DNA from 2 places in the Citrobacter farmeri genome. Region 2 is predicted to be linked to the other one. Evidence: predicted binding sites of a transcription regulator. Region 2 holds the regulator's gene; the other holds the start of a gene.
The links. Region 2 encodes Fur, which represses iron uptake genes when iron is present. Its sites were predicted from a motif close to ATAATAATGAGAACNACTATCAA; they were not measured.

Region 1 (14,846 bases), 1.1 Mb from region 2:
CACGGTGGGTGGCGCACTTCCTGATTTCGGGCAGTGTATTTCGCGTGTAGATCGCCACCAGATACCCGGCCCGCCAACAGAGCGGGCTTTTTTTTGAACAAAATTAATGAGAACAACAATGCAGACATCAAAACCGACACTCGAACTCATTACCTGCGACGCTGCCTATCGTAAAAACCCGACGGAGTTGTTCCATCAGGTTTGCGGCGATCGACCGGCAACGCTGCTGCTGGAATCGGCGGATATCGACAGTAAAGACGATCTCAAAAGCCTGTTGCTGGTGGATAGCGCGCTGCGCATTACCGCCTTTGGTGACACTGTCACCATTCAGGCCTTAACCGATAACGGTGCAACGCTGCTGGCGCTGCTGGATGCGGCACTTCCCGCAGGCGTTGAGAATGAGCATCAGGACCGGGGACGCGTGCTGCGTTTCCCACCGGTCAGCCCGCTATTAGACGAGGATGCGCGTCTGTGCGCACTCTCGGTATTTGACGCTTTCCGCCTGTTGCAGGAACTGGTCAACGTCCCGGCGCAGGAGCGCGAAGCGATGTTCTTCGGAGGCCTGTTTGCTTACGATCTGGTTGCGGGTTTCGAAGATTTACCGCAGCTTGAAGCCGGTAACCGCTGCCCGGACTACTGTTTCTATCTGGCGGAAACCCTGATGGTGATCGACCATCAGAAACAAAGCACCCGCATTCAGGCCAGTCTGTTCAGCGATAATGACGCTGAGAAACAGCGCCTTACTGCGCGACTGGCCCGTCTGAGTCAGCAGTTGACGGAGCCGGCGCCGCCGTTGCCGGTCGTTCCCGTGCCGCAGATGCGCTGCGAGTGCAATCAGAGCGATGAAGAGTTTGGTGCTGTGGTGCGCTCAATGCAAAAAGCGATTCGCGCCGGGGAAATTTTCCAGGTGGTTCCGTCCCGTCGCTTCTCTCTGCCCTGCCCGTCGCCGCTGGCGGCTTATTATGTGCTGAAGAAAAGCAATCCCAGCCCGTACATGTTCTTTATGCAGGACAACGATTTCACCCTGTTCGGCGCGTCGCCGGAAAGCTCGCTGAAATACGATGCCGCCAGCCGCCAGATTGAAATTTACCCGATTGCCGGCACGCGTCCTCGCGGTCGTCGTGCCGACGGTTCGCTTGATCGCGATCTCGACAGCCGCATTGAGCTGGAGATGCGCACCGATCATAAAGAACTTTCCGAACACCTGATGCTGGTTGACCTGGCACGTAACGATCTCGCCCGCATCTGTACGCCGGGTAGTCGCTATGTAGCCGACCTGACCAAGGTTGACCGCTATTCCTATGTCATGCACCTGGTCTCCCGCGTCGTCGGCGAATTGCGCAGCGATCTCGATGTACTGCACGCCTACCGTGCCTGCATGAACATGGGCACCCTCAGCGGCGCACCGAAAGTACGGGCAATGCAGTTGATTGCCGCAGCGGAAGGCCGTCGACGCGGCAGCTATGGCGGCGCAGTCGGTTACTTTACCGCGCACGGCGATCTGGATACCTGCATTGTGATCCGTTCCGCACTGGTGGAAGACGGTATCGCCACCGTCCAGGCCGGTGCCGGTATTGTGCTCGATTCTGTCCCTCAGTCAGAAGCCGACGAAACCCGTAATAAAGCGCGCGCGGTCCTGCGTGCCATTGCCACCGCGCACCACGCACAGGAGACTTTCTGATGGCTGACATTCTGCTGCTCGATAACATCGACTCATTTACCTATAACCTGGCAGATCAGCTGCGTACCAACGGTCACAACGTGGTGATTTACCGTAACCATATTCCGGCCCAGACCCTGATTGAGCGTCTCGCCACCATGAAGAACCCGGTTCTGGTACTTTCTCCCGGTCCAGGCGTGCCCAGTGAAGCGGGCTGTATGCCGGAACTGCTGACGCGTCTGCGTGGCAAGCTACCGATTATCGGCATCTGCCTGGGACATCAGGCGATTGTCGAAGCCTATGGCGGCTACGTCGGCCAGGCCGGCGAGATCCTGCACGGTAAGGCGTCCAGCATTGAACACGATGGACAGGCTATGTTTGCCGGTCTGACAAATCCACTGCCGGTTGCGCGCTATCACTCTCTGATCGGCAGCAACGTTCCTGCTGGCCTGACCATTAACGCCCACTTTAACGGCATGGTGATGGCAGTACGTCACGACGCCGATCGCGTTTGCGGTTTACAGTTCCATCCGGAGTCCATTCTGACCACCCAGGGCGCACGCCTGCTCGAACAGACGCTGGCCTGGGCGCAGCAGAAGCTGGAGCCGACCAATACGCTGCAGCCGATCCTCGAAAAACTGTATCAGGCGCAGACCCTGAGTCAGCAGGAAAGCCACCAGCTGTTCTCCGCCGTCGTGCGCGGTGAACTGAAGCCGGAACAACTGGCTGCCGCTCTGGTCAGCATGAAGATTCGTGGTGAGCATCCGAATGAGATTGCCGGTGCGGCAACCGCTTTGCTGGAAAATGCCGCGCCCTTCCCACGCCCGGACTATCTGTTCGCCGATATTGTCGGTACCGGCGGTGACGGCAGCAACAGCATTAATATCTCTACCGCCAGCGCATTTGTTGCAGCGGCGTGCGGCCTGAAGGTGGCTAAACACGGCAATCGCAGCGTCTCCAGTAAATCCGGTTCGTCGGATCTGCTGGCTGCCTTCGGTATCAATCTTGATATGAATGCCGACAGATCGCGTCAGGCGCTGGACGACCTGGGTGTCTGTTTCTTGTTCGCGCCGAAATATCACACCGGTTTCCGCCACGCGATGCCGGTACGTCAGCAGCTGAAGACCCGTACGTTGTTCAACGTGCTGGGGCCGCTGATTAACCCGGCGCACCCGCCGCTGGCGTTGATTGGCGTCTACAGCCCTGAACTGGTTCTGCCGATTGCCGAAACCCTGCGGGTGCTGGGTTACCAGCGTGCAGCGGTCGTTCACAGCGGCGGAATGGATGAAGTCTCCCTGCATGCGCCGACGATTGTGGCGGAACTGCATGATGGCGAGATCAAAAGCTATCAGCTGACGGCGGACGACTTCGGCCTGACCCCTTACCATCAGGAACAACTGGCAGGCGGCACGCCGGAAGAAAACCGTGACATTCTGACACGCTTACTACAAGGTAAAGGTGACGCCGCCCACGAGGCTGCCGTTGCCGCAAACGTCGCAATGTTGATGCGACTGCATGGTGAAGAAGATCTCAAGGCTAATGCGCAAACCGTTCTCGAGGTATTGCACAGTGGTTCCGCTTATGACCGAGTCACCGCTCTGGCGGCAAGAGGGTAAATGATGCAAACCGTTTTAGCGAAAATCGTCGCAGACAAGGCGATCTGGGTGGAAGCCCGCAAACAGCAACAACCGTTGGCCAGTTTTCAGAACGACGCTCAGCCCAGCTCGCGTCATTTCTATGATGCCTTACAGGGCACACGTACGGCCTTTATTCTGGAGTGCAAGAAAGCCTCTCCGTCCAAAGGCGTGATCCGCAATGACTTTGACCCGGCGCGCATTGCCGGGGTATACAAGCATTACGCCTCCGCCATTTCCGTTCTGACCGACGAGAAGTATTTCCAGGGCAGCTTTGATTTCCTGCCCATCGTGAGCCGCATCGCGCCGCAGCCGATTCTGTGTAAGGACTTTATTATCGACCCTTACCAGATCTACCTTGCGCGCTATTATCAGGCGGACGCCTGCCTGTTGATGCTTTCCGTTCTCGACGACGAGCAGTATCGCCAGCTTTCTGCCGTGGCACACAGCCTGAACATGGGCGTGCTGACGGAAGTCAGTAATGAGGCCGAACTGGAACGCGCCATTGCGCTCGGCGCGAAAGTGGTCGGGATTAACAATCGCGACCTGCGCGATCTGTCGATTGATTTGAATCGTACCCGGCAACTGGCACCGAAACTGGGTCAGGGTGTGACGGTGATTAGTGAATCAGGGATCAATACTTACGCCCAGGTCCGCGAACTGAGCCACTTTGCCAATGGTTTCCTGATTGGTTCCGCGCTGATGGCGCATGACGATCTCAACGCCGCCGTGCGCCGTGTGCTGCTCGGAGAAAATAAAGTCTGCGGCCTGACGCGTCCGGAAGATGCCAAAGCCGCCTGTGAATCCGGCGCGATTTATGGCGGACTGATCTTTGTCCCGTCTTCTCCACGCTTTGTCAGCGATGAGCAGGCACGCGCGGTGCGGTCCGCCGCCCCGCTGCATTATGTCGGCGTATTTCGCAACCATGATATCGCCGACGTCTGCGAAAAAGCGACGCAGCTTTCGCTGAAAGCCGTACAACTGCATGGTCGCGAAGACCAGGCGTACGTTGATGCCCTGCGCGCCGCGCTGCCTGAAGACGTACAGATCTGGAAAGCGCTGAGCGTCGGCGACACCCTCCCGGCCCGCGATTATCAGCATGTGGACAAGTACGTGCTGGATAACGGCCAGGGCGGTAGCGGTCAGCGTTTTGACTGGTCGTTACTGCAAGGACAGTCGCTGGATAACGTATTGCTGGCGGGTGGTCTTGGCGCGGATAACTGCGTCGACGCGGCGAAAGCCGGCTGTGCCGGTCTCGATTTTAATTCTGGTGTAGAGTCACAGCCGGGCATCAAAGATGCACGCCTTCTGGCTTCGGTATTTCAGACACTGCGCGCATATTAAGGAAAAGGACATGACAACATTACTCAATCCCTATTTTGGTGAATTCGGTGGCATGTATGTGCCGCAGATTCTGATGCCTGCTCTGCGTCAACTGGAAGACGCGTTCGTCAGTGCGCAAAAAGATCCCGAGTTTCAGGCCCAGTTCACCGACCTGCTGAAGAACTACGCGGGGCGTCCCACCGCGTTGACCAAATGTCAGAACATTACGGCCGGAACCCGCACCACGCTTTACCTGAAGCGTGAAGATCTGCTGCACGGCGGCGCACATAAAACCAACCAGGTGTTAGGTCAGGCGTTGCTGGCAAAACGCATGGGTAAAACTGAGATTATTGCCGAAACGGGTGCAGGACAGCACGGAGTGGCTTCGGCGCTCGCCAGCGCCCTGCTCGGCCTGAAATGCCGTATCTACATGGGAGCGAAAGACGTCGAGCGACAGTCGCCAAACGTCTTCCGTATGCGCCTGATGGGTGCCGAAGTGATTCCGGTACATAGCGGCTCGGCCACGCTAAAAGATGCCTGTAACGAAGCGCTACGCGACTGGTCCGGCAGTTATGAAACCGCGCACTATATGCTGGGTACCGCGGCAGGTCCACACCCGTTTCCGACCATTGTACGTGAGTTCCAGCGTATGATTGGCGAAGAGACCAAAGTACAGATCCTCGAAAAAGAGGGTCGCCTGCCGGATGCGGTGATCGCCTGCGTGGGCGGCGGCTCCAACGCCATCGGGATGTTTGCCGATTTCATCAATGAACCAGACGTGGGACTGATTGGCGTGGAGCCAGGCGGTCACGGAATTGAAACCGGTGAACACGGTGCGCCGTTGAAGCACGGCCGCGTTGGGATCTATTTCGGCATGAAAGCGCCAATGATGCAGACCGAAGAGGGACAGATCGAGGAATCCTACTCCATCTCTGCGGGTCTCGACTTCCCGTCCGTCGGACCACAGCATGCGTATCTGAACAGCATCGGTCGCGCCGACTACGTGTCGATCACCGATGACGAAGCGCTGGACGCGTTTAAAACGCTCTGTCTGCACGAAGGCATTATTCCGGCGCTCGAGTCGTCACACGCCCTGGCCCACGCGCTGAAAATGATGCGTGAAGATCCGGAAAAAGAGCAACTGCTGGTGGTTAACCTTTCCGGACGCGGTGACAAAGATATTTTCACAGTACACGATATTCTGAAAGCGCGAGGGGAAATCTGATGGAACGCTATGAAAGCCTGTTTGCACGACTGAACGATCGCAAGGAAGGTGCCTTTGTTCCCTTCGTGACCCTCGGCGACCCGGGCGTTGAGCAGTCACTGAAAATTATCGATGCCCTGATTGAGGCGGGTGCGGATGCGCTGGAGTTAGGGATCCCGTTCTCCGACCCGCTCGCCGATGGCCCGACCATTCAGAGCGCCACGCTGCGCGCGTTTGCCGCCGGCGTTACGCCGACCCGCTGTTTTGAGATGCTGGCCGCCATCCGCGAAAAGCACCCCACCATTCCCATTGGTCTGCTGATGTATGCGAATCTGGTATTCAGCAAAGGCATTGACGCGTTTTACGCACAGTGCGAAAAAGTCGGCGTCGACTCTGTGCTGGTCGCTGACGTGCCGATTGAAGAGTCCGCGCCATTCCGCCAGGCCGCGCTGCGCCACAACATTGCGCCGATCTTCATCTGTCCGCCGAATGCCGATGACGACCTGCTGCGCCAGATTGCCTCCCATGGCCGGGGTTATACCTATCTGCTGTCGCGGGCAGGCGTAACAGGCGCAGAAAACCGTGCCGCGCTGCCGCTTCATCATCTGGTAGAAAAGCTGAAAGAGTACAATGCTGCACCTTCTTTGCAGGGTTTTGGCATTTCGGCACCGGACCAGGTTTCTGCCGCCATTGATGCGGGTGCCGCAGGGGCGATCTCCGGCTCAGCGATCGTCAAAATCATCGAAAAGAACGTCGCGCAACCCGAGCAGATGCTCACAGAACTGAAGACATTCGTCAGCGGGTTAAAAGCCGCTACCCGCCGGTAATTCCCCTTGACCGCCAGACTCCCGCTGGCGGTCTTATCCTTTAGTCTGCTTCATTTTGTACATCTCACCATCCGCATTCTGAATAGCATCATCGATCCCCGCGATCACTTCGGCAACGCCCCAGGAAATGGAGAGCGGTACCTGTGTATCCTGTACGATAAATTGATACGCATTGATCTGGTGGGCGATACGCTCAGCGATGGCGACCGCATCGGCAGTTTTCGCCTGATACAGCACGATCACAAATTCATCCCCACCGGTACGAATCACCAGATCGTCACTGGTGCGGGTGTTGGACAACATCCGGTTGGCGATAACCTGTAGCGCTCTGTCGCCAGCAACGTGCCCCCAGGTATCGTTAATCGCTTTAAATTTATTGCAATCAACCAGCACTACTGAACTGTTCGAGAGATCCCGCCGCTTGATGATGTCGAGAATTTTACGGTTGAAGCAGCCCGTCAACGAGTCGATGTAGATTTTCAGATCGCTCTCGTTCAGCCAGGATTTTAATCCCATCATGATCAGCACAAAGAAGAACGGTGCCATCAGGATCAGCAGTCCGGCCTGGGTGTCATGCATCGCAAATCCGCTGAGCGATATGGCGTAGTGAATGACGTACTTTTCAGAGAGCACCTTAAAGCGGATTTCCGGGCGTTTATGACAGTCTCCCGACAGACACAGCGACTGCTGATTCAGGGTGTTCACCAGCGAAACATTCAGCCCATGCGGCACCTGCCGATCAAAAGCATCGCGTAATGCTTCCTGAAGTTCCGGCTTCGCATGGTCGTAAACCAGATAGCCCACGATATGGTCGGAAATCTCATTGCCGGAGAGGTCGTAGATATAGCTCACGACGCTAAAGGCTTTCTCATCCGTGATCCTATCGTCATAAAAATCTGTCGAGCTCAATGCCTTCGTTTTGACGCTCTTTTCCAGCAGACGGGTATAAAAATCGACGGGAGGGAGAAAGAAGCTGGAAATATTTCGCGCCATCTTCGACGTGTGATAATCAAATGCTTTAGCATCGGCGGGAGTGAACCAGTAAAAATAGCTCGCATCATCGGCAATAATATAGCGATGGGCATCGAAATTTCCCGGATTAAGTGCATTGACCCTGCTGCGAATAAACTCAGCGGCGGCAAACATACACAGCGCGTTGACAGTCGGCTTACGCGCCACCATTGCTCCCGATGCGGAGTGAATGCGTTTACTGTCGGCGTTAATTCCCCAGGCTTCTCCACGGGGAGTAAACTGTGACATCTCCCCACACTGGCCGGCAGTTTTGATCTGCCGGTAGCGCACACCGGTAGCATCGGCGATCATTTCATTATCATTAAAGATATCGAGCATCCGCGTTTGCAGACGGTTCATCCCTTCATTGACGGCCGCCAGTCGCTGCTCATAGATAATGAACAGGAAAAGCGACGTAAACAGCAGCGTGATCAACGCTGAAATAATAAGTGCCTGTCTGTTTCTTAAACTGTCCTGCACAATTTTCACCAAGGCACCCTGAACATCAACACGTTGTTATCACTACGGTATTCGATTTTACCGACACAGTACAGGTCAGAACGGTTAATCATCCCCTTCTGTCAGATAAGCCACATGGCAGTTGCTCAAGCGCCGCAATTTTTTGTTCCAGCAAAAACGAGGGGTGTTTCATGGTGCATTACTCACAGAACGTGCCTATCAGAAAAGATAGCAGTTCTGCACGTGGCGCATAAAAAAAGCGGGCTGAATGCGCCCGCTTTGTTCTGCCGTTTTCGTTATCAGAAACGATAGCCTGCAGAGAACATAAATACCCAGGGGTCGAGACGGATATCGTCATGCTGCTTAACACCACCGAGTTTGTAGTCTGCGGTAGTATCAATATCCATATACCAGACTGACATGTTAATCAGCCAGTCGCGGTTGATAAGATAGTCCAGTCCGACCTGACCTGCTGCACCCCAGGAGTCTTTAAGACTCAAATCAGAGACGCCCGTCTCTTCACCATTCTTATTAACATCAGTATTAAAGAAGGTCGTGTAGTTTACCCCAACCCCCACATACGGGCGCAGTTTGCTGCTGGAGTCACCGAAATACCACTGCGCCATCAGGGTTGGCGGCAGATGGTGAACGGTGGCGATATCACCGGTCATCTGCGTGCCTACCTTATGACGAAACGGCGTTGCCGCCAGCAGTTCAACACCAATGTTGTCGGTCGCCATGTAAGTGAATGTCAGCCCCAACTGCGTGTTGTTACTGACGTTAAAGCCGCCCAAATGACCTAAAGTCCCATCCGCGCCTTCTGAAGGTCTTACCGTCGCCGACCCCGCACGAATAAAAAACTCACCGGCTTCATGTGCATAAACGCTGCCAGAGAGAAGTGTACTAACTGCCAATGCCGCCACTGTTAACTTTTTCATACCCGCTCCATCGTTATGGTTATAAATGCGTCACGAATATACCTACATTGGAGTAATAAGTGATCCAACCTGGATCACATTAGGCCGTGTAATTTAACATTTATTGATCCAGATTAAGTTAGAAGTGGCATTCAAAATCCTGGTTATTCTTGTTCAGATCAATTTTGCAATATTTACACTCTGAAAATATTTTCTTCATTTTTGCGGGAACAGCGTCCTCACGCTGTGGATTTGTTGTTCAAATTACTCTGGCTTTACAAAGATATGCTTTTCCATACACCCCATGATGCTGCCACTGCGCGGTTATCCAGGGTACAATTGCACGCTTAACAACACCTGCAGAACTCAAGGAGAGTGCATGTCTATCACGGCGCAGTCCGTATACCGTGACACCGGGAATTTTTTCCGTAATCAATTTTTAACCATCCTGCTGATCTCGCTCCTGTGCGCGTTCATCACGGTGGTATTGGGGCATGCCTTCTCACCCAGCGATGCGCAGATTGCACAGCTGAGTGAAGGGGATAATCTGGCGGGAAGCGTAGGTTTGTTCGAACTGGTGCAAAACATGACGCCGGAGCAGCAGCAGATCCTGTTGCGCGCCTCTGCGGCCTCCACGTTTTCAGGGCTGATCGGCAATGCCGTGATGGCCGGCGGTGTGTTGCTGATGATTCAATTAATTTCAGCGGGTCATCGCGTCAGCGCCCTTCGCGCTATCGGAGCCAGTGCGCCGATTCTGCCGCGTCTGTTCATCCTGATTTTGCTGACAACTCTGCTGGTGCAACTCGGGATTATGCTGGTGGTGGTACCTGGTATCCTGTTGGCTATCCTGCTGGCGCTTGCGCCAGTCATGCTGGTACAGGATAAAATGGGCATATTCGCCGCGATGCGCAACAGTATGCGTCTGGCGTGGTCTAATATGCGACTGGTCGCCCCGGCGGTGATGGGCTGGCTGCTGGCAAAAACGCTGCTGCTCCTTTTTGCTTCCAGCTTTGCTGCATTTGACCCTAACGTTGGCGCCGTTATCGCGAATACGTTGAGCAATCTGATCTCCGCCGTATTGCTCATCTACCTGTTTCGTCTGTATATGTTGATTCGCCAATAACCCTGTCTGCGTCGCCGGCAGTAATGCCCGACGCGTTTGATTACGGAATCGAAGAATGAAGCAGTTTCTTGATTTTTTACCGCTGGTTGTCTTCTTTGTCTTTTACAAAGTGTATGACATCTATGCGGCCACCTCGGCGCTCATTGTCGCAACGGCTATCGTGCTCATCTACAGTTGGGTTCGTTATCGCAAAGTTGAGAAAATGGCGCTGATCACCTTTGTGCTGGTTGCCGTGTTCGGCGGTCTGACTATCTTCTTCCATAACGATGAATTTATTAAATGGAAGGTGACGGTGATTTACGGCCTGTTTGCCGGTGCGTTACTGGTAAGCCAGTGGATCATGAAAAAACCGCTAATCCAGCGCATGTTGGGGAAAGAACTGTCGCTGCCGCAACCGGTCTGGTCAAAGCTCAACCTGGCGTGGGCCATCTTCTTCATTTTGTGTGGCCTTGCCAATATCTACATCGCGTTCTGGCTGCCGCAAAATATCTGGGTGAACTTTAAAGTGTTCGGCCTCACCGCGCTGACACTGATCTTTACCCTGCTCAGTGGCGTCTATATCTATCGCCATCTCCCGCAAGAAGACAAATCGTAAACATCCATCAAACCAGGCCCACGGGCCTGGTGTTACTTTCTGCACATTCCCTGCCGAACGCGCCATAAATTGCATGAATCATGGAGATATTGTGGAGATTGCCTCCATAATATTGTAATGAGAATGCTTATCATTGATATTCCATATCGCATTTTTAACAATATGGATGTCAGTTGATGAATACGATAACAAAAATCTCACCGCGCCCTCTGGCGCTTTTGATTGCCACAGCATTAAGCGGAAATGCATTCGCCGTAGAAGAGGTCATGAACGACGGTGAAACGATGGTCGTCCAGGCAACCGCCGAAGAAGCTCTCAAACAGCAGCCCGGTGTTTCTATCATTACCGCCAAAGACATTGAAAAATCCCCGCCGGTCAACGACCTCTCCGATATCATTCGTACCATGCCTGGTGTGAACCTGACGGGCAACAGCGCCAGCGGGAGCCGGGGCAATAATCGCCAGATTGACATTCGCGGTATGGGGCCGGAAAACACGCTGATCCTGATTGACGGCGTTCCGGTTACTTCACGCAATTCCGTACGCTATAGCTGGCGCGGTGAACGCGATACCCGCGGCGACACGAACTGGGTACCGGCGGAGATGGTCGAACGTATCGAAGTACTGCGCGGCCCGGCGGCGGCACGTTACGGTTCCGGTGCTGCAGGCGGCGTAGTAAACATCATTACCAAACAGCCGACGAACGACTGGCATGGCTCTCTGTCCCTTTATACCAATCAGCCCGAGAACAGCAAAGAAGGTGCCACCAAACGTGCGAACTTCAATCTGAGCGGTCCGCTAGTCGATGACATTCTCACCATGCGCCTGTACGGCAATATCAATAAAACCGATGCCGATGCAGCGGATATCAATACCCAGCAAAATGGATCCTATGCGGCGGGGCGTGAAGGGGTGCGTAATAAAGATATCAACGCCCTGCTCTCCTGGAAACTGACGCCACAGCAAATTGTTGATTTTGATTACAGCTACAGCCGTCAGGGCAACATCTATGCCGGAGATACGCAGTACAGCAACGGCAACGTCAGTCCTGACGGGTTGGTTAGTTCACTCTACGGTGATGAAACCAACCGGATGTATCGCCAGTCGTGGGGGCTGACGCATAACGGCATCTGGGACTGGGGACAGTCCAAATTCGGCGTGTATTACGAAAAAACGAATAACACCCGGATGCAGGAAGGTTCGACCGGTAAAGTGGAAGGTATGATCAATAACACCGAATACGCCACCAGCCGTCTTGAATCTTATCGTTCCTCCGGAGAGCTCAACATTCCGCTTTTCTGGCTGGTTGATCAGACCCTGACGCTGGGGGCTGAATGGAACCGCGACGAACTTAATGACCCGGCGTCTATGCAGGCCACCAGCGCATCAGGCGTGCAGATTGGCAATGTCTCCGGTGACGCATCCAGTCGCAGTACCAAAAATAGCGCCACGCTCACCGGTATCTATCTGGAAGATAATATCGAAGCCCGTCCGGGCACCGATATTATTCCGGGGATTCGTTTTGACTATCACGACGAATTTGGCAGCAACTGGAGCCCGAGTCTGAATATGTCGCAGGAGCTGGGCGATCTGTTCAAACTGAAAGCCGGGATCGCGCGCGTCTTTAAAGCACCAAACCTCTATCAATCCAGCGAGGGATATTTGCTCTCCACGCGCGGCAACGGCTGTCCGAATAACATCGCTACCGGCAGTTGTTACCTGTTGGGTAATCCGGATCTGGACCCGGAGATCAGTATCAACAAAGAAATCGGTCTGGAATTTAATTCCTCAGGTTGGGATGCGGGAATCACCTGGTTCCGTAACGATTATAAAAACAAGATCGTTTCCGGGACCGATATTATCGGTTACGCTTCCAACGGGAATAACATCCTGCAATGGGAAAATGGCGGCAAAGCGATTGTCGAAGGTCTGGAAGGTAACGTAGTCATCCCGCTGGTACCGGAGACCTTAAACTGGCGTACCAACGCGACTTACATGATCAAATCCGAGAACAAAGACACAGGCAACCCACTCTCCGTGATCCCCAAATACACCATCAATACCCTGCTCGACTGGCAGGTGAACGACAAGCTCTCCACGCAGGTACAGTGGACGCAGTACGGTCGACAAAAACCACGTGAATATGCCGAAACTCGTAACGAAACGGGTGCCATGTCGGATAAAGAGATTGGCGCTTATGCGATTGTCGGCCTCGGCGCTAACTACCAGATGACGAAAAACCTGCGTCTTAACGCCGGGATTAGCAACCTGTTCGATAAGCAGATCTATCGTGAAAACGACGGTGCCTCGACCTATAACGAACCCGGACGCGCTTACTATGCTGGTGTGACGATGTCATTCTAATCTCTCGAACGCCCGTCTCGCGGGCGTTTCCCCTCTGTTCTCCGTGCTAAAATCATAGTAGCATCGCGCCTGAAATTTCTTTCTACAGTCGGTTTTACAATGACAACAACAACGCATGCCCCCCAGGGCGAACTGGTTTTACGCACACTGGCTATGCCTGCCGATACCAATGCAAACGGAGATATTTTTGGCGGCTGGCTGATGTCGCAGATGGATATTGGTGGTGCCATTCAGGCCAAGGAAATTGCCCATGGTCGCGTGGTGACCGTCCGTGTGGAGGGAATGAGCTTTCTGCGCCCGGTCGCCGTCGGCGACGTAGTGTGCTGTTACGCCCGCTGCGTAAAGCGAGGAACCACGTCCATTAGCATCAATATTGAAGTCTGGGTGAAGAAAGTGGCCTCTGAGCCGATTGGCCAGCGCTACAAAGCGACAGAAGCACTGTTTATCTATGTCGCGGTAGATCCGGACGGTAAACCCCGCCCGCTTCCGGCGCAATAAGCACAAAAAAGCCTCCGCTCAGGAGGCTTTTCCTTTCATATTTCTCAATCACTCGATTTGCGTGGTGCCGTTCAGGCGGAAGACAATATTCACGACCAGCCCTGAGCCAGGCTTTCCGGCTTCATAGCGCCATCTGCGCATTGCATTCTTCACTTCACGTTCAAACATGTTGGCCGGCTGCGCTGACACGATTTGTACATTATCCACCCGTCCATCAGACGTGACATCAAATTTTACTTTTACCCGCCCTTCAATGCGCAATGCCTGAGCACGCGCCGGATACTGCGGCTGATTACGCGTCAACGCACGCGGACCTGCCGGAACGCTCACCGTCGGCTTGCTTGTCGCCGGTGCGGTACTGGTTGTCGGACGCGCCGGCGCGGTATTCTCAAACGGCGACGCCTGGCGCGGTTCGGCGGGTTTGACATCACGCTTCGGCTGCTCCTGCACCTTTTTCACCGGCTTCGGTTTTGGCTTAGGCTTAGGTTTCGGTTTCTCGATAACAACCGGTGCCTCTTTAGGCGGTTCCGGGATCGGCTCTGGTTCAGGCTCGACAACCGGCTCCGGCGGCGGCTGAACAGCCTGTGGCGGTTCCAGGTCGGCTGGCGAAACCATCGTTACGGAGATAGGCTGCGCAGGGGCTGGCAGTTCAATAACCTGATGTACCGAGGTATACAAGAGTCCCGCCACTAAAGCACCATGAATGCCAACGGAAAGTAACGTCGGCCAGGGAAAGCGACGAGGTAAATCAAGGGTCATTGAAGTCATAATCGTTTCAGTTGAAAAACCAGGCCTCGATTTTAAATGCAAATAGCAATCATATTCAATAAGCCATCAACATAAGCGCCATTTTTATCCTGAAAAACCCATGGTAACTGCACGGCCTTAACAAGGTTGTCATCTTTGCATTGCAGTAAAGAGGCCTTTCAAATAACGTATTTAGCACTTTTACCGAACAAGGAGCCCTATCCGTGCTTTATGTCATCTACGCGCAAGATAATCAAAACTCACTTGAAAAGCGTCTTTCCGTCCGCCCAGCCCATCTGGCGCGACTGCAGTTGCTTCACGACGAAGGGCGTCTGCTGACTGCGGGCCCAATGCCTGCTGTAGATAGCAACGATCCAGGTGCGGCAGGTTTTACCGGCTCCACGGTGATTGCTGAATTTGACTCACTGGAAGAGGCGAAATCCTGGGCGGAGGCTGACCCCTATGTCGCCGCGGGGGTTTATGCG
Region 2 (14,846 bases):
GTTTCTCAACACCGATGGCACGCGCAGGGTAGAGGGTTGCCATGCGCAGCACTTCGTCGAGTGCAATACCGCAATGTTCAACCAGATTACGCACGCCTTCAATCATGGTTAATGATGAACCGCTCAGCGTTCCGTTTTCATCTACACAAAGTCCATTGCGGTAGTATATTGTTTTACCAGCAAAAATGAACTGTTCAATATTTGCCCCTGCCGGCGCAGTCGCATCCGTCACCAGGCACAGTTTGTCGCCTTTCAGCCGTTTGGCGTTGCGGATGTTGGCATAATCGACGTGCAGGCCATCGGCAATTACGCCGCAATAAATGTCGGCTTCATCCAGAATCGCACCGGCAAGGCCAGGTTCGCGCCCGGTAATATAAGGCATGGCGTTGAACAGATGTGTGGCGAAGGTGATACCTGCCCGGAACCCGGCTTTCGCTTCTTTCAGCGTGGCGTTTGAGTGACCCGCAGAGACCACAATCCCGGCATTCGCCAGTTTACCAATCACTTCCGCTGGAACCATCTCCGGTGCCAGCGTCACTTTGGTGATAACGTCGGCATTATCGCACAGGAAATCGACCAGCGCAGCGTCAGGCTGACGGACAAAACTCGGATTGTGCGTCCCTTTTTTCACCAGGTTCAGCCAGGGGCCTTCCAGATGGAGACCCAGCGCCTGATTCGGATGTTTCGCCAGGTATTCACGCATCACGCGAATACCTTGCTTCATGAGATCGTCGCTGGTGGTAATCAGCGTAGGCAGATAGTTGGTGCAGCCCGATTTCTCGTTGGCCTTCTGCATGATCTCCAGCGTTTCAACGGTGACGGCTTCTGCCGTGTCGTTAAACTGCACGCCGCCGCAGCCATTAAGCTGGACATCAATAAAGCCGGGGGAAAGAATGGCCCCGTTCACTGAACGTTGTTCGATCTCTGGCGGCAGTTCTGCCACAGGGCAAACGCGGTCAATCAGGCCATTGGCGACAACAATCGCATGGTCATCAAGAATTTCGTGGCCGGTAAAGATCCGACCCTGGGTTAAAGCATACATTCCGACCCCCGATTTCAAAAAAATGCCGCCCTGAACACCGTGGCAGGGCGGAGGCTACATTACAGACCTTTAATATTTTCTGCTTCTAACTCGTTGAAATATTTAAGCGTCTTAACTTTCAGTTCCATCGTGGATGGCTCATCGCACACTACAACCGCTTTCGGATGCAGTTGCAGACAGCTAATGGTCCACATGTGGTTAACATTACCTTCAACCGCGGCCTGCAGCGCCTGTGCTTTTTGATGGCCCAGCACCAGAATCATCACTTCTTCAGCATCCAGCAGGGTACCCACGCCAACGGTCAGGGCGTACTTCGGTACCTGATCCACGTCGCCGTCAAAGAAACGGGAGTTTGCCACACGGGTGTCATGCGTCAGGGTTTTGATACGGGTACGAGAGGCCAGCGAAGAAGCCGGTTCGTTAAAAGCGATATGACCGTCATTACCGACACCACCCATGAACAGGTGGATTTTACCGTAGGAACGGATTTTTTCTTCATACTGGCGGCACTCGGCGTCGATGTCTGGCGCGTTGCCGTTGAGCAGGTTGATGTTTTCTGCTGGAATATCAACGTGGTCAAAGAAATTACGATGCATGAAGCTGTGGTAGCTTTCCGGATGCTCTTTTGGCAGGCCGACATATTCGTCCATGTTGAACGTCACAACATGTTTGAAGCTAACCTGGCCCGCTTTGTGCATTTCGACTAAGGCTTTATACGCAGTCAGCGGCGTGCCGCCTGTCGGCAGACCCAGCACAAACGGACGATCGGCTGTCGGTTTGAACGCATTGATGCGATTAACGATATGGCGTGCAGCCCATTTGCCGACCTGTTCAGCGGACGTCAGGGGAATCAGTCTCATTCTTCACCTCAGAAAGTAAATGTAAGCCGTTGACGGATTGTGCGTCGGTGCATGGTAAAGCGTAACCTGGCATGCATCTGTTGGGTTAATCCGTCTTGATTTTTTGAATGATAAAATAAGTTTTGCCACATAGCCAGTAAAAGGGAGTGAATATAACGATATTTGGTGACTGAAATCACAAAAAACACGCTTTTAATTTGCGATACGAATTAAATTTTTACACACTCACAATGCCAGTAAAGCAACAACTGAATTTCAATAAGTTAGTGACAAAATAAAAACACAGCTTAAAGCGAGCCTTAACGGGGTCTCAAAGGGGGAAGAAAGTGAGTATTCTAGGTTATCTGCAAAAGGTTGGCCGCGCGCTGATGGTGCCGGTCGCCACGCTGCCAGCGGCGGCAATATTGATGGGGGTCGGCTACTGGATCGACCCGGTAGGTTGGGGTGGAGATAACGCACTTGCGGCGTTCTTCATTAAGTCCGGTTCCGCCATTATCGATAACATGTCCGTGCTGTTTGCTATCGGTGTGGCTTACGGTATGTCCAAAGATAAAGACGGTGCTGCGGCGCTGACCGGTTTTGTGGGCTTCCTGGTGTTGACCACACTCTGTTCTCCGGCTGCGGTTTCAATGATTCAGAAGATCCCTGCTGACCAGGTTCCTGCCGCTTTCGGTAAGATCAGCAACCAGTTCGTGGGTATCCTCGTCGGTATTATCTCTGCTGAGCTGTACAACCGCTTTAGCAGCGTTGAACTGCCGAAAGCGCTCTCTTTCTTCAGCGGTCGCCGTCTGGTACCGATCCTCACCTCTTTCGTGATGATCATCGTCGCGTTCATCATGATGTACATCTGGCCGGTGATTTTTGACGGTCTGGTCAACTTCGGTGAGCACATTCAAAAACTGGGCTCAACCGGTGCCGGTATCTACGCCTTCTTCAACCGTCTGTTGATTCCGGTGGGTCTGCACCACGCGCTGAACTCCGTATTCTGGTTCGACGTTGCAGGGATTAACGACATTCCTAACTTCCTCGGCGGCGCCCAGTCAATCGAATCGGGTAAAGCGGTTGTAGGGATTACCGGTCGTTATCAGGCGGGCTTCTTCCCGATCATGATGTTTGGTCTGCCGGGTGCGGCGCTGGCGATTTACCACTGTGCACGTCCTGAGAACAAGGCGAAAGTACTGGGCATCATGATGGCCGGTGCATTTGCGGCGTTCTTTACGGGTATCACCGAACCGCTGGAATTCTCTTTCATGTTCGTTGCGCCGGTTCTGTATGTGATTCACGCTGTCCTGACCGGTATCTCTGTATTTATCGCGGCAAGCATGCATTGGATTGCCGGCTTTGGCTTCAGTGCGGGTCTGGTGGATATGGTGCTTTCCTCCCGTAACCCGCTGGCAACCCAGTGGTGGATGCTGATCCCGCAAGGTCTGGTGTTCTTTGCCATCTACTACGTAGTGTTCCGTTTCGTTATCACCAAATTCAACCTGATGACTCCGGGTCGCGAACTGGCTGTGGCTGGCAGCGAAGCGGATGGTCAGGACCTCAACGTGAGCAGCGATAAAGAACAGGACGTTTCTGCCCTGGCACGTCAGTACATTGCGGCCATCGGCGGTTCTGACAACCTCACCGGTATTGATGCCTGCATCACCCGCCTGCGTCTGAGCGTAAAAGACTCGTCGCTGGTGAATGAAAGCCTGGCGAAACGTCTGGGTGCCTCTGGTGTCATTCGTCTGAACAAAACCAGCGTGCAGATTATCGTCGGCTTCGTGGCTGAGAAAATCGCCAACGCGATGAAAACAACCGGTCCGGTTGCGGCAGCTGAAGCTTCTGCCGCGCCTGCAGCTCAGGCAACAGTAAAACCACAGGCCGTGCCGAATGCGGTAACCATCGCTGAACTGGTGTCGCCAGTGACCGGTGAGGTGGTTGCGCTGGAGCAGGTGCCTGACGAAGCGTTCGCCAGCAAAGCGGTCGGTGACGGCGTTGCGGTAAAACCGACGGATAAAACCGTGGTTTCTCCGGCAGCGGGCACTATCGTAAAAATCTTCAACACCAACCATGCGTTCTGCCTGGAAACCGAGAAAGGCGCGGAAATCGTTGTCCACATGGGTATCGATACCGTCGCGTTGAACGGTCAGGGCTTCAAGCGTCTGGTGGAAGAGGGCGCGGAAGTGAGTGCGGGTCAGCCGATTCTGGAAATGGATCTGGACTATCTGAACGCGAACGCGCGCTCCATGATCAGTCCTGTCGTTTGCAGCAACATCGACGACTTCAGTGGGCTGGTGATCAAAGCCGACGGTCACGTGGTTGCCGGTCAAACGCCACTGTATGATATTAAAGGCAAATAATCGCTCCTGAGTCAGCGTCATTGAGCCTTAAGCGGCGGGGGGAAACCTCCGCCGCTTTTTTTTATTGGTAACGCTTTTCCGTGACATAAAGGTTGTCTCTTCGCCCAGCTTATAAGATCATATGCCGTTATACGTTGTTCACGCTTTGAGGAATCCACGATGAGTGAGGCTGAAGCCCGCCCGAGTAACTTTATTCGTCAGATCATCGATGAAGATCTGGCCAGTGGTAAGCACACCACGATCCATACCCGTTTTCCGCCGGAGCCAAATGGCTATCTGCACATTGGCCACGCGAAATCTATCTGCCTGAACTTTGGTATCGCGCAAGACTACCAGGGCCAGTGCAACCTGCGTTTCGATGATACCAACCCGGTAAAAGAAGATATCGAGTACGTCGATTCGATCAAAAACGACGTTGAGTGGTTAGGTTTTCACTGGGCTGGCGACGTTCGTTACTCCTCAGATTACTTTGATCAGCTGCATGCCTACGCGGTTGAACTGATCAACAAAGGTCTGGCATATGTTGATGAACTGACGCCGGAGCAGATCCGCGAATATCGTGGCACGCTGACGGCACCGGGTAAAAACAGCCCGTTCCGCGATCGCAGCATCGAAGAGAACCTTGCGTTGTTCGAAAAAATGCGTACCGGTGGTTTTGAAGAAGGTAAAGCTTGCCTGCGCGCGAAGATCGACATGGCATCGCCGTTTATCGTGATGCGCGATCCGGTTCTGTACCGCATTAAATTTGCTGAACACCATCAGACCGGCAACAAGTGGTGCATCTATCCGATGTATGACTTTACCCACTGCATCAGCGATGCGCTGGAAGGCATTACGCACTCACTGTGTACGCTTGAGTTCCAGGACAACCGTCGTCTGTACGACTGGGTGCTGGACAACATCTCCATTCCGGTTCACCCGCGTCAGTATGAATTTTCGCGCCTGAATCTGGAATATACCGTGATGTCCAAGCGTAAGCTGAACCTGCTGGTGGCTGACAAGCACGTAGAAGGCTGGGACGATCCGCGTATGCCGACCATCTCCGGTCTGCGTCGTCGTGGTTATACCGCTGCGGCAATTCGTGAATTCTGCAAACGTATTGGTGTGACCAAGCAGGACAATACGATTGAAATGGCGTCGCTGGAATCCTGTATCCGCGAAGATCTGAACGAAAACGCACCGCGTGCGATGGCGGTTATCGATCCGGTAAAACTGGTTATCGAGAACTACCCGCAGGGTGAAAGCGAAATGGTCACCATGCCTAATCATCCGAACAAACCGGAAATGGGCACGCGTGAGGTTCCGTTCAGCGGTGAAATCTGGATCGATCGCGCTGACTTCCGCGAAGAAGCCAACAAGCAGTACAAGCGTCTGGTGATGGGCAAAGAAGTGCGTCTGCGTAACGCCTACGTGGTGAAAGCAGAACGCGTGGAGAAAGATGATGAAGGCAATATCACGACTATCTTCTGCACCTATGACGCGGATACGCTGAGTAAGGATCCGGCTGATGGCCGTAAAGTGAAAGGCGTGATCCACTGGGTTAGCGCCGCACATGCGCTACCGGTAGAGATCCGTCTCTACGATCGTCTGTTCAGCGTACCAAACCCTGGTGCTGCGGATGATTTCCTGTCCGTGATGAACCCGGAATCACTGGTGATCAAACAGGGCTTTGCTGAACCGTCGCTGAAAGCCGCGGTTGCAGGGAAAGCGTTCCAGTTTGAGCGCGAAGGTTACTTCTGCCTGGACAGCCGTTATGCCAGCGCAGAGAAACTGGTGTTTAACCGCACCGTTGGCCTGCGTGATACCTGGGCGAAAGTCGGCGAGTAAACCGTCGAACGAACCTGCCAAACGCCGCACTCTGCGGCGTTTTTTTTCGCCGATCACTCTCGCTTTGCGAAGCGAATTAATTCCCATTCAGAAAATAGAGCCATTAACAAACGTTTGTTTTCACTAACTTATGCAATAAGTTGCCCATAACACGAAATAGCTTTCATCCTTCTGGAAAACAAAGAAAATTTATATCTTTGCTGTCATTTATTGACCGATGAATGAAATGTAACAGAAAGCGATGAAATATGTGCGGTTGCTCATACTCTTACATTCTCGTTACAGAAAGAGATTGATAATTCGCGTCGCGAAAAATAGTCTATCACTGTAGTCAGTGAGGTTTCTCTCAGTGCTACTTTTAAATTTTTATTTTTTCGCTGTTTCGCCTTTGGCAACAGCAATTTATACGTCAAAGAGGATTAACATATGCGTACGTTTAGTGGCAAACGTAGTGCGCTGGCGTTGGCTATCGCCGGTATCACAGCACTGTCGGGTCTGGTCGTTGTTCCGCAGGCACAGGCCGAAGGCTTTATCGATGATTCAACCCTGACGGGCGGCATTTATTACTGGCAGCGTGAGCGCGACCGTAAAGATGTCACCGACGGCGACAAATATAAAACCAACCTTTCTCACGCGACCTGGAACGCCAACCTGGATTTCCAGTCCGGCTATGCAGCCGATATGTTCGGTCTCGATGTGGCGGCGTTTACCGCAATTGAAATGGCAGAAAATGGCGACAGCGGCCATCCAAACGAAATCGCCTTCTCGAAAAAGAACAAAGGCTATGACGAAGACTACTCCGGTGATAAGAGCGGAATCAGTCTGTATAAGGCCGCCGCGAAATTCAAATTTGGTCCCGCCTGGGCCCGCGCCGGTTATATTCAACCTACCGGTCAGACGCTGTTAGCGCCGCACTGGAGCTTTATGCCGGGTACCTATCAGGGTGCCGAAGCGGGCGCTAACTTTGACTATGGCGACGCGGGCGCGCTGAGTTTCTCCTATATGTGGGCCAACGAATATAAAGCGCCGTGGCACACTGAAGTCGATAAATTCTACCAGGGCGATAAAAAGACCAAAGTCGATTATCTCCACTCTGTCGGCGCAAAATATGATTTCAAAAATGACCTGGTGCTGGAAGCCGCATTTGGTCAGTCCGAAGGCTATGTCGATCAGTACTTCGCCAAAGCCAGCTACAAGTTCGATTTAGGTGGCAATCCGTTCTCCACCAGCTATCAGTTCTACGGGGCGCGTGACAAAGTCGATGACCGCAGCGCCAGCGACATTTATGACGGTACGGCCTGGCTGCAGGCGTTGACCTTCGGCTACAAAGTGGCAGAAGTGGTTGACCTGCGTCTGGAAGGGACCTGGGTTAAGGCCGAAGGGCAGCAAGGGTTCTTCCTGCAACGTATGACTCCGACCTATGCGTCATCCAACGGTCGTCTGGATATCTGGTGGGATAACCGTTCAGACTTCAACGCCAACGGCGAAAAAGCGGTCTTCTTCGGTGCGATGTATGACCTGAAAAACTGGAACCTGCCGGGCTGGGCCGTCGGGGCTTCTTATGTGTATGCCTGGGACGCGAAACCGTCTACCTGGCAGAGCAGCCCGGATGCATACTACGACAAAAACCGTACTATCGAAGAGTCATCTTACAGCCTGGATGCGGTCTATACGCTGCAGGACGGTCGTGCGAAAGGCACCATGTTTAAACTGCACTTCACCGAATATGACAACCATTCCAACATCCCGAGCTGGGGTGGCGGTTATGGCAACATCTTCCAGGATGAGCGCGACGTGAAGTTCATTGTGATTGCACCGTTCACCATCTTCTAATGCCAACAGCGGCAGGCCCAGCACCTGCCGCCTCGTTGAGGACCCTGCTATGAAAAAACTGATACTCATCGCCGTGATGGCCTCGGGACTGGTTGCCTGCGCACCGTCAATGGCTCCGAAAGAAGACAGCCGGTTGAAAGAAGCGTACAGCGCCTGTATCAACACGGCACAGGGATCGCCAGAGAAAATCGAAGCCTGTCAGAGCGTGCTGAACGTGCTGAAAAAAGAGAAACAGCATCAGCAGTTTGCGAATCAGGAAAGTGTTCGTGTGCTGGATTACCAGCAGTGTATTCAGGCGACGCGCACTGGTAACGATCAGGCCGTGAAAGCCGATTGCGATAAGATCTGGCAGGAAATTCGCAGCAACAACACGGCGAAGTAAGCGTCAGAGATAGTATAAAACGGGCGGAGAGATATCTCCGCCCGTCTGCGTTTCAGAGCTTATTCTCTGCTGTCTGATAACCGCGACTGAGACGGACAAATAACATTGCCGTCGCGGCGAATCCGCACAGCGCTGCGCACATAAGCCACCAACCCGGTGAACTCTTATCGCCCGTCAACTGGACCAGCGCTGTGGAAATGGCGGGCGTCAGGCCGCCGAAAATCGCCGTGGCGAGACTAAAGGCCAGTGAAAACCCCACGGTTCGTACATAAACCGGCATGACTTCGGTCAGTGCGGCAACCATCGCGCCGTTGTACATACCAAAGAAGAACGAGAACCAGAGCAGTACCAGCGTCATACGGGTGAAATCAGGGGCGGCGGTAAGCCAGTTCATTACCGGCCAGGTGGTGACCAGTGCCAGCAAAGTGATGCCCATCAGCACCGGGCGACGCCCAATCCGGTCAGAGATGGCACCGCCAATCGGCAGCCAGATGAAGTTAGAAATCCCCACCAGCATGGTGACTATCAGGCTGTCACGCGCGCTGAGGTTCAAAACGGCTCTCCCGTAAGTGGGGGTATAGACGGTAATAAAATAAAAGGTCGTGGTTGTCATCGCCACCAGCAGGGTACCTGCGGTGATGATGCGCCAGTTTTTAACAATCGTGGTAAAAATCTCCCGGGTGTCGGGGCGGTGCTTACGTTGTAAAAAGGCTTCAGTTTCCTGTAGTGAACGTCGAAGAACAAAAATCAGCGGAATAATCATGCAGCCAATAAAGAACGGGATTCGCCAACCCCATTCAGAGATCTCATCGTGCCCCAGCGTGACATTCAGGCCGTAGCCAATCAGCGCGGCGACAACGATCGCGACCTGTTGACTGGCCGATTGCCAACTGGTGTAAAAGCCTTTATTGCCAGGCGTTGCGATTTCAGAAAGATAAACAGAGACGCCGCCCAGTTCGACGCCGGCAGAGAATCCCTGTAGCAAGCGCCCCAGCAGCACCAGCGCGGGGGCCAGCAGGCCGATGGTCTGATAACCCGGAACGAGGGCTATCAACAGCGTGCCGCAGCCCATAATTGCCAGAGTAACCATCAGCCCTTTACGCCGACCGATCCTGTCGATATATGCCCCCAGTATTACCGCCCCGATGGGGCGCATTAAAAAGCCGGAGCCAAAAACGGCAAAGGTAAGCATGAGGCTGGCGAACTCACTTTCGGCGGGAAAAAACGTCTTTGCGATATAAGTGGCATAAAAACCAAACAGAAAAAAATCAAACTGTTCGAGAAAATTACCGCTGGTCACACGCAGTATTGCGCCGAACGTGCCGGCGCGCGATGGTTGTTGAGTCATTGAGGTTGCTCCACTGTCTTATCATAATATTTATAGAGGTAAGAGTTTGCGGGTCAGTCGCCTGCGACCCCCGCCTGTTTTCCACGTCGCTTCTCAATTGCCCATTTGAGTAAAGATGCGCAGCGGTAAAATCCGTGGGCAAATTTTCCGTACGGAATGGTCAAAAAAAGTGCCATGACCACGCCAAGATGGATGGCAAGCAGGATCCCCATCCATGAGGTGTCTCTCCCCGCCAGCAGACCCAGGCCGGTCAGGCTGGTCAGTAGCAGCAGTAAAATAAATCCGCGATCCATTGGTTTCTGTCGCGCGTCACCATGCAGTGGTGAGCGCTTAAGGTTTAACCACAGCAGGCCCGCCGGGCCGATGACTAAGCCGACTCCACCGAGCGTGCCAAGCATAACCGGCACGCTGAAGAACGGGTAAGGGGCTTCCCATCCGGCAATGTAGTGGTAACCGGTCGCCACTACGGTCGCGGCGAAACAGAGCATAAAGCCGTAAAAGGTGAAATGATGGAAACGACGGCGCATCAGCGTAAAGGCATCGTCAGTTTCGTTGCAGCCCTTGCCATGTCCACCGTCGAGGTATTTCAGCGTCAGCGCATTGTGCGAAGCTTCGGCAATTTCCACCGGACGTGGCCCAACGGGGGATATCTCACGCCAGAAGCGGATTACGCCAGCCATCAGTAAACCGATCGCCAGCACGAAAACGGAGCCAAACATCCATGCCAGCAGGTTGTGCGGGAATATTTGGTAGAAATCACCGGCCAGCGGCGGGTGGAGCAGCGATCCCTTTAGCCCCATCGCGAGGAGTAAAAAGAGGATCAGACCAAAGACTAGTGCCAGCGTCACGGTGACGCCTGCCCGGCGATACAGCGCCCCGAAGACCGCCGGTTGCGCGTAATGTTGATAAGTTTCCAGACGCACTTCCGCCATCGCTTTCGGCACATTGATCGCAAACTCATGGGGCGGGGCGTACTGACAGGCGTGCAGGCAGGCACCGCAGTTATGGCACAGGTTGGCAAGATAGTTGATGTCGGCTTTGCCAAATTCCAGCCGTTGAGTCATTGCCGGAAATACGGCGCAAAACCCTTCGCAATAGCGACAGGCGTTACAAACCTGCATCACCCGCTCGACTTCAGCCTCCGGCCCGGTGAGAATTTTGGCCTCGATAATCAATTTTTCAAGCTGCTTCATGACGTGCCTCCTTGCGTGCTGCCAGGGCAGCTTCTTTACCTGCGATCCGACCAAACGTGGTGCCGATGGACATGCCGACACCGGCGGTATAGCCCTTGCCCAGCACGTTGCCTGCCATCATTTCACCGGCAACGAACAGGTTACGGCTGGGGGCGCCAGCGAAGTGGACCGCAGCATGTTCATTCACTTTCAGCCCCAGATAGGTAAAGGTGATCCCTGGACGCAGGGCATAACCGTAGTAGGGTGGGGTATCGAGAGGTCGCGCCCAGTGGGTTTTTGGTGGCGTCAGGCCCTGCGTTGCGCAGTTATCCAACGTTGTGTGATCAAACTGGCCCGGCTGACAGGCCTGGTTGTACTGCTCCACGGTATCGGTAAAGCGTTCGGGATCCAGCCCCAGTTGGCGGGCCAGTTCACCCAGCGTGTTCGCTTGCGCCCCCGGGAAAACCGGCGGCATAAAGTGGCCGATCGCTTTGCTGTCGATAATGGAGAAGCCAATCTGGCCGGGCTGATGGGCAACCAGACGCCCCCAGATGGCGTAGCGTTTCGGCCAGAAATCTTCGCCTTCGTCGTAAAAGCGTTCTGCGTCCCGGTTGACCACCACACCCAGGGATACGCAATCCACGCGGGTACAAATGCCGCCGTCATACAGCGGGGCTCGGGCATCAATGGCAACACAGTGGGACTGGGACGGATCGCCGATGATGTCAGCCCCGGCGTCGATCATAAATTTGAGCAACACACCCTGATTAAAGCGGGTGCCGCGAATGAGGAAGTTATCGGCGGGCCATTCGCCACGCGCGTTTTCCCCCCAGGCCTCGCGCAGCCATTCCCGGTTGGATTCAAACCCGCCGGCGGCAAGGACACAGGCTCTGGCCTCAATGCGCTCGTTACCTGCCAGGGCGGCGACGAATTCGCCATTATGCAATTCAAGCGCCTGTACCGGCGTGTTGTAGCGAATCTGCACCCCCAGCTTTTCTGCGCTGCGGTAATAGGCGTTCACGAGGGCTTTCCCGCCGCCCATGAAGAAGGCATTAGTACGCGCCACGTGCAGCGCGCCAGAGAGCGGAGGCTGAAAATTAACACCGTGTTGGCGCATCCAGTCACGACACTGCGATGAGGTACGGATCACCAGACGCGCCAGCGCTTCATCGGTATTGCCTTCCGTGACGCGCCAGAGATCCTGCCAGAACTCCTCTTCGGGATAACTCTCTACCAATACATCCTGTGGCGCATCGTGCATACAACGTAAATTGCGCGTATGTTGAGAATTGCCGCCGCGCCATTCCCGTGGCGCAGCCTCTAACAGCAACACGGAGGCTCCTGCCTCGCGGGCGGTTAAGGCGGCACATAACGCGGCATTACCGCCGCCAATCACCAGTACATCCACCATCGTATACTCCATTACCATTTAACTATTTGTTAAATTTGTAATTGAAATGTATACGCACGGGTTGTGTGGGCGCTATGAGGAAAAGCTAAAGACCTGTTTAGTGAGCGTAAAGGGTTGCCCCCGGCCAACTGCCGGTTTCTACAAGTTCACGCATGACTTTTGTGAGCATCACGCGGGCGGCGAGCCCGGCGGGGGTGAGTTCATCGTCAGACAGGCTGACCAGAAAATTGGGGCGGCTGAGTACAGGATTGTGGACACCGATCACTCTTAGCGCTGCTCTCTCAAGGTGCGAAATGGCAGCGCCGGGTTGCAGCGTGGCACCGAGTCCGCTGCGAACGGCACGCATCAGTAACGCCAGGCCATCAATTTCCGTGGCGATATCCACCTTTAGTCCGTGTTCCTGACAGATGGCCTCCAGTCGGCCGCGCAGTCCGTGACCCTGACTTGGCATGATCAGCGGAATATTCGCCAGTTGGGCAGGGGTTATGGTGTCATCCGGAATATCTGCCAGCAGCTCGTGCGTGCCAATCAGAAAAAGCCGCTCTTCGAGAACCGGCCTGGCGCTCCAGCGCAGGATCTTCTCTTTCTGAAAAACGACGGCCAGATCAATCTGACGGGTGTTGATCATCCGCTCCAGGTTGCCGGAGAGGCTTTCCACCACATGCAAGCGTACGTCGGCGTAATGTTCCCGCATGGCATGAATAAACGGCATTCCGAGGATGGAGGCGGTGCTGGGGGCCATACCGACGCTGACATGACCGGACAGACGCGCATCTCGCGCCGCCAGAATCGCATCATCAGCGTGACGTAGCGCCAGCTGTGCCTGTGAATAAAAAGCCAGACCGGCGTTGGTTGGCGTTACGCCACGCGAGGTTCGCTGCAACAGACGAATCGCGAGTTCGTTTTCCAGTCGCGTCATCTGCTGGCTGAGTGCTGAGACGCCGATGTCGAGATCGAGCGCCGCGCTGCCCATACTGCCGGTTTCCACTATACGGACAAAGTAACGTAGCTGGCGAAGTTCCATTTCAATTCTCCGGACAGGGCAGGGTGAGATTTTACATTAAAGCAACATGCTGTCAGAAGCAAAGCACAGAATGGGGAATGACACGCATAAAAAAAGCCAACCGGATGGTTGGCTTTTCAGAATAATACACATTATTTCGCGTCGTGCGCGTGTTCATCTTCACGACAATCGCCTTCAGCGCAGTGGCCGTACAGATAAAGGCTGTGATTCGTCAGACGAATGCCATGCTTCGCCGCGATTTCACGCTGGCGGGCTTCAATAGAATCATCACTGAATTCGATCACTTTGCCGCAATCGAGGCAAATAAGGTGATCGTGATGATGCTGCTGCGTCAGCTCGAAAACGGATTTACCACCTTCAAAATTGTGGCGGGTAACGATCCCGGCGTCATCAAACTGGTTCAGCACGCGATACACGGTCGCCAGACCAATTTCTTCACCCATGTCGATCAGTCGTTTATATAAATCTTCCGCACTGACGTGATGGTTTTCCGGTCCCTGAAGAACTTCCAGAATCTTTAAACGAGGAAGCGTTACTTTCAGGCCAGCCTTCTTTAATGCGGTATTGTTGTCAGTCATGCGGAATCTGTCCTGTTGCTAAACGATTCACTTCATACAAGAAGTGACAGAAATTGCACTCGAGATAATGCGTTTCATTATAGGACTGCCGTGTCTAAATGAAAACTGCAAGCCTCTGGCAAATGTTAATAAATAGTCGGTATTGCCTGGAAATGAGAGCGCCACCTAAAAACTCCCGCACATTGTACAGGGATGGGCAAGAAAGTTACAAATTTGTAGCAATTATTTTGATTGGTTCTGTCTATTGATGCGGCGCAAACGTTGTCTGCGCCGCCGTACATCAGGCGTTGATGATCTCGTCCAGGTGCAGTTCTTCAGAAATCTGCTTCACCCATTTTTCCACGCGCTCAGCGGTCAGTTCCGGCTGACGGTCTTCGTCAATCGCCAGACCGACAAAATGGTCGTCATCAGCCAGACCTTTGGACGCTTCAAAATGATAGCCTGCGGTCGGCCAGTGACCCACGATGGTTGCGCCGCGCGGCTCAATGATATCGCGGATCGTGCCTAACGCGTCGCAGAAGTATTCGGCATAATCTTCCTGATCGCCACAGCCAAACAGGGCAACCAGTTTGCCGTTAAAATCAATGTCTTCGAGGGTTGGGAAGAAGTCGTCCCAGTCGCACTGCGCTTCACCGTAGTACCAGGTTGGGATACCGAGCAGCAGAATGTCATAGCCTTCGAGATCTTCCTTGCTGCTTTTTGCAATGTCATGTACATCGGCAACGTCTTTACCAAGCTGTTTTTGAATCATTTTTGCGATATTTTCGGTATTCCCGGTGTCGCTGCCGAAAAAGATGCCAGTGATTGCCATGAGTAAAGTAACCTCTTGAAACTTATTGAAATGGTGGTGGCGAATTGCCCACAGATAACGGCAATCATAGCAGAACAGTCAGGTATGCGGAAATAGCAAACGCATACGAGTGCACTCCATGCTACACGAAAGTGGGGGATGGGATGATTTCAGGCGAGATTCTGACCGCGTAGCGCCGCCAGTTGGGCCATCAGTATCTCTTCAATCAGTTCG

Region 1: a site for Fur is predicted at 10,865-10,887, ahead of I6L53_RS09885 (TonB-dependent siderophore receptor). Genes of this name have one in related genera too.

The regions. Positions count from the first base shown of each region.
Region 1 is NZ_CP077291.1:2,088,352-2,103,197, reverse strand. It holds Trp leader region at 1-95, shown strand; gene trpE (anthranilate synthase component I) at 119-1,681, shown strand; gene trpD (bifunctional anthranilate synthase glutamate amidotransferase component TrpG/anthranilate phosphoribosyltransferase TrpD) at 1,681-3,276, shown strand; gene trpCF (bifunctional indole-3-glycerol-phosphate synthase TrpC/phosphoribosylanthranilate isomerase TrpF) at 3,280-4,638, shown strand; gene trpB (tryptophan synthase subunit beta) at 4,649-5,842, shown strand; gene trpA (tryptophan synthase subunit alpha) at 5,842-6,648, shown strand; gene I6L53_RS09910 (GGDEF domain-containing protein) at 6,682-8,148, opposite strand; gene ompW (outer membrane protein OmpW) at 8,418-9,056, opposite strand; partial or broken gene I6L53_RS09900 (YkgJ family cysteine cluster protein) at 9,309-9,386, shown strand; gene I6L53_RS09895 (YciC family protein) at 9,415-10,158, shown strand; gene I6L53_RS09890 (septation protein A) at 10,214-10,753, shown strand; gene I6L53_RS09885 (TonB-dependent siderophore receptor) at 10,930-13,116, shown strand; gene yciA (acyl-CoA thioester hydrolase YciA) at 13,216-13,614, shown strand; gene tonB (TonB system transport protein TonB) at 13,663-14,373, opposite strand; gene I6L53_RS09870 (YciI family protein) at 14,586-14,846, shown strand, end outside.
Region 2 is NZ_CP077291.1:3,231,751-3,246,596, reverse strand. It holds gene nagA (N-acetylglucosamine-6-phosphate deacetylase) at 1-1,042, opposite strand, end outside; gene nagB (glucosamine-6-phosphate deaminase) at 1,102-1,902, opposite strand; gene nagE (N-acetylglucosamine-specific PTS transporter subunit IIBC) at 2,229-4,247, shown strand; gene glnS (glutamine--tRNA ligase) at 4,407-6,074, shown strand; gene chiP (chitoporin ChiP) at 6,501-7,907, shown strand; gene I6L53_RS15275 (ChiQ/YbfN family lipoprotein) at 7,957-8,289, shown strand; gene tcuC (tricarballylate/proton symporter TcuC) at 8,342-9,637, opposite strand; gene tcuB (tricarballylate utilization 4Fe-4S protein TcuB) at 9,691-10,830, opposite strand; gene tcuA (FAD-dependent tricarballylate dehydrogenase TcuA) at 10,817-12,220, opposite strand; gene tcuR (tricarballylate utilization LysR family transcriptional regulator TcuR) at 12,318-13,244, opposite strand; gene fur (ferric iron uptake transcriptional regulator) at 13,376-13,822, opposite strand; gene fldA (flavodoxin FldA) at 14,103-14,633, opposite strand; gene ybfE (LexA regulated protein) at 14,783-14,846, opposite strand, start outside.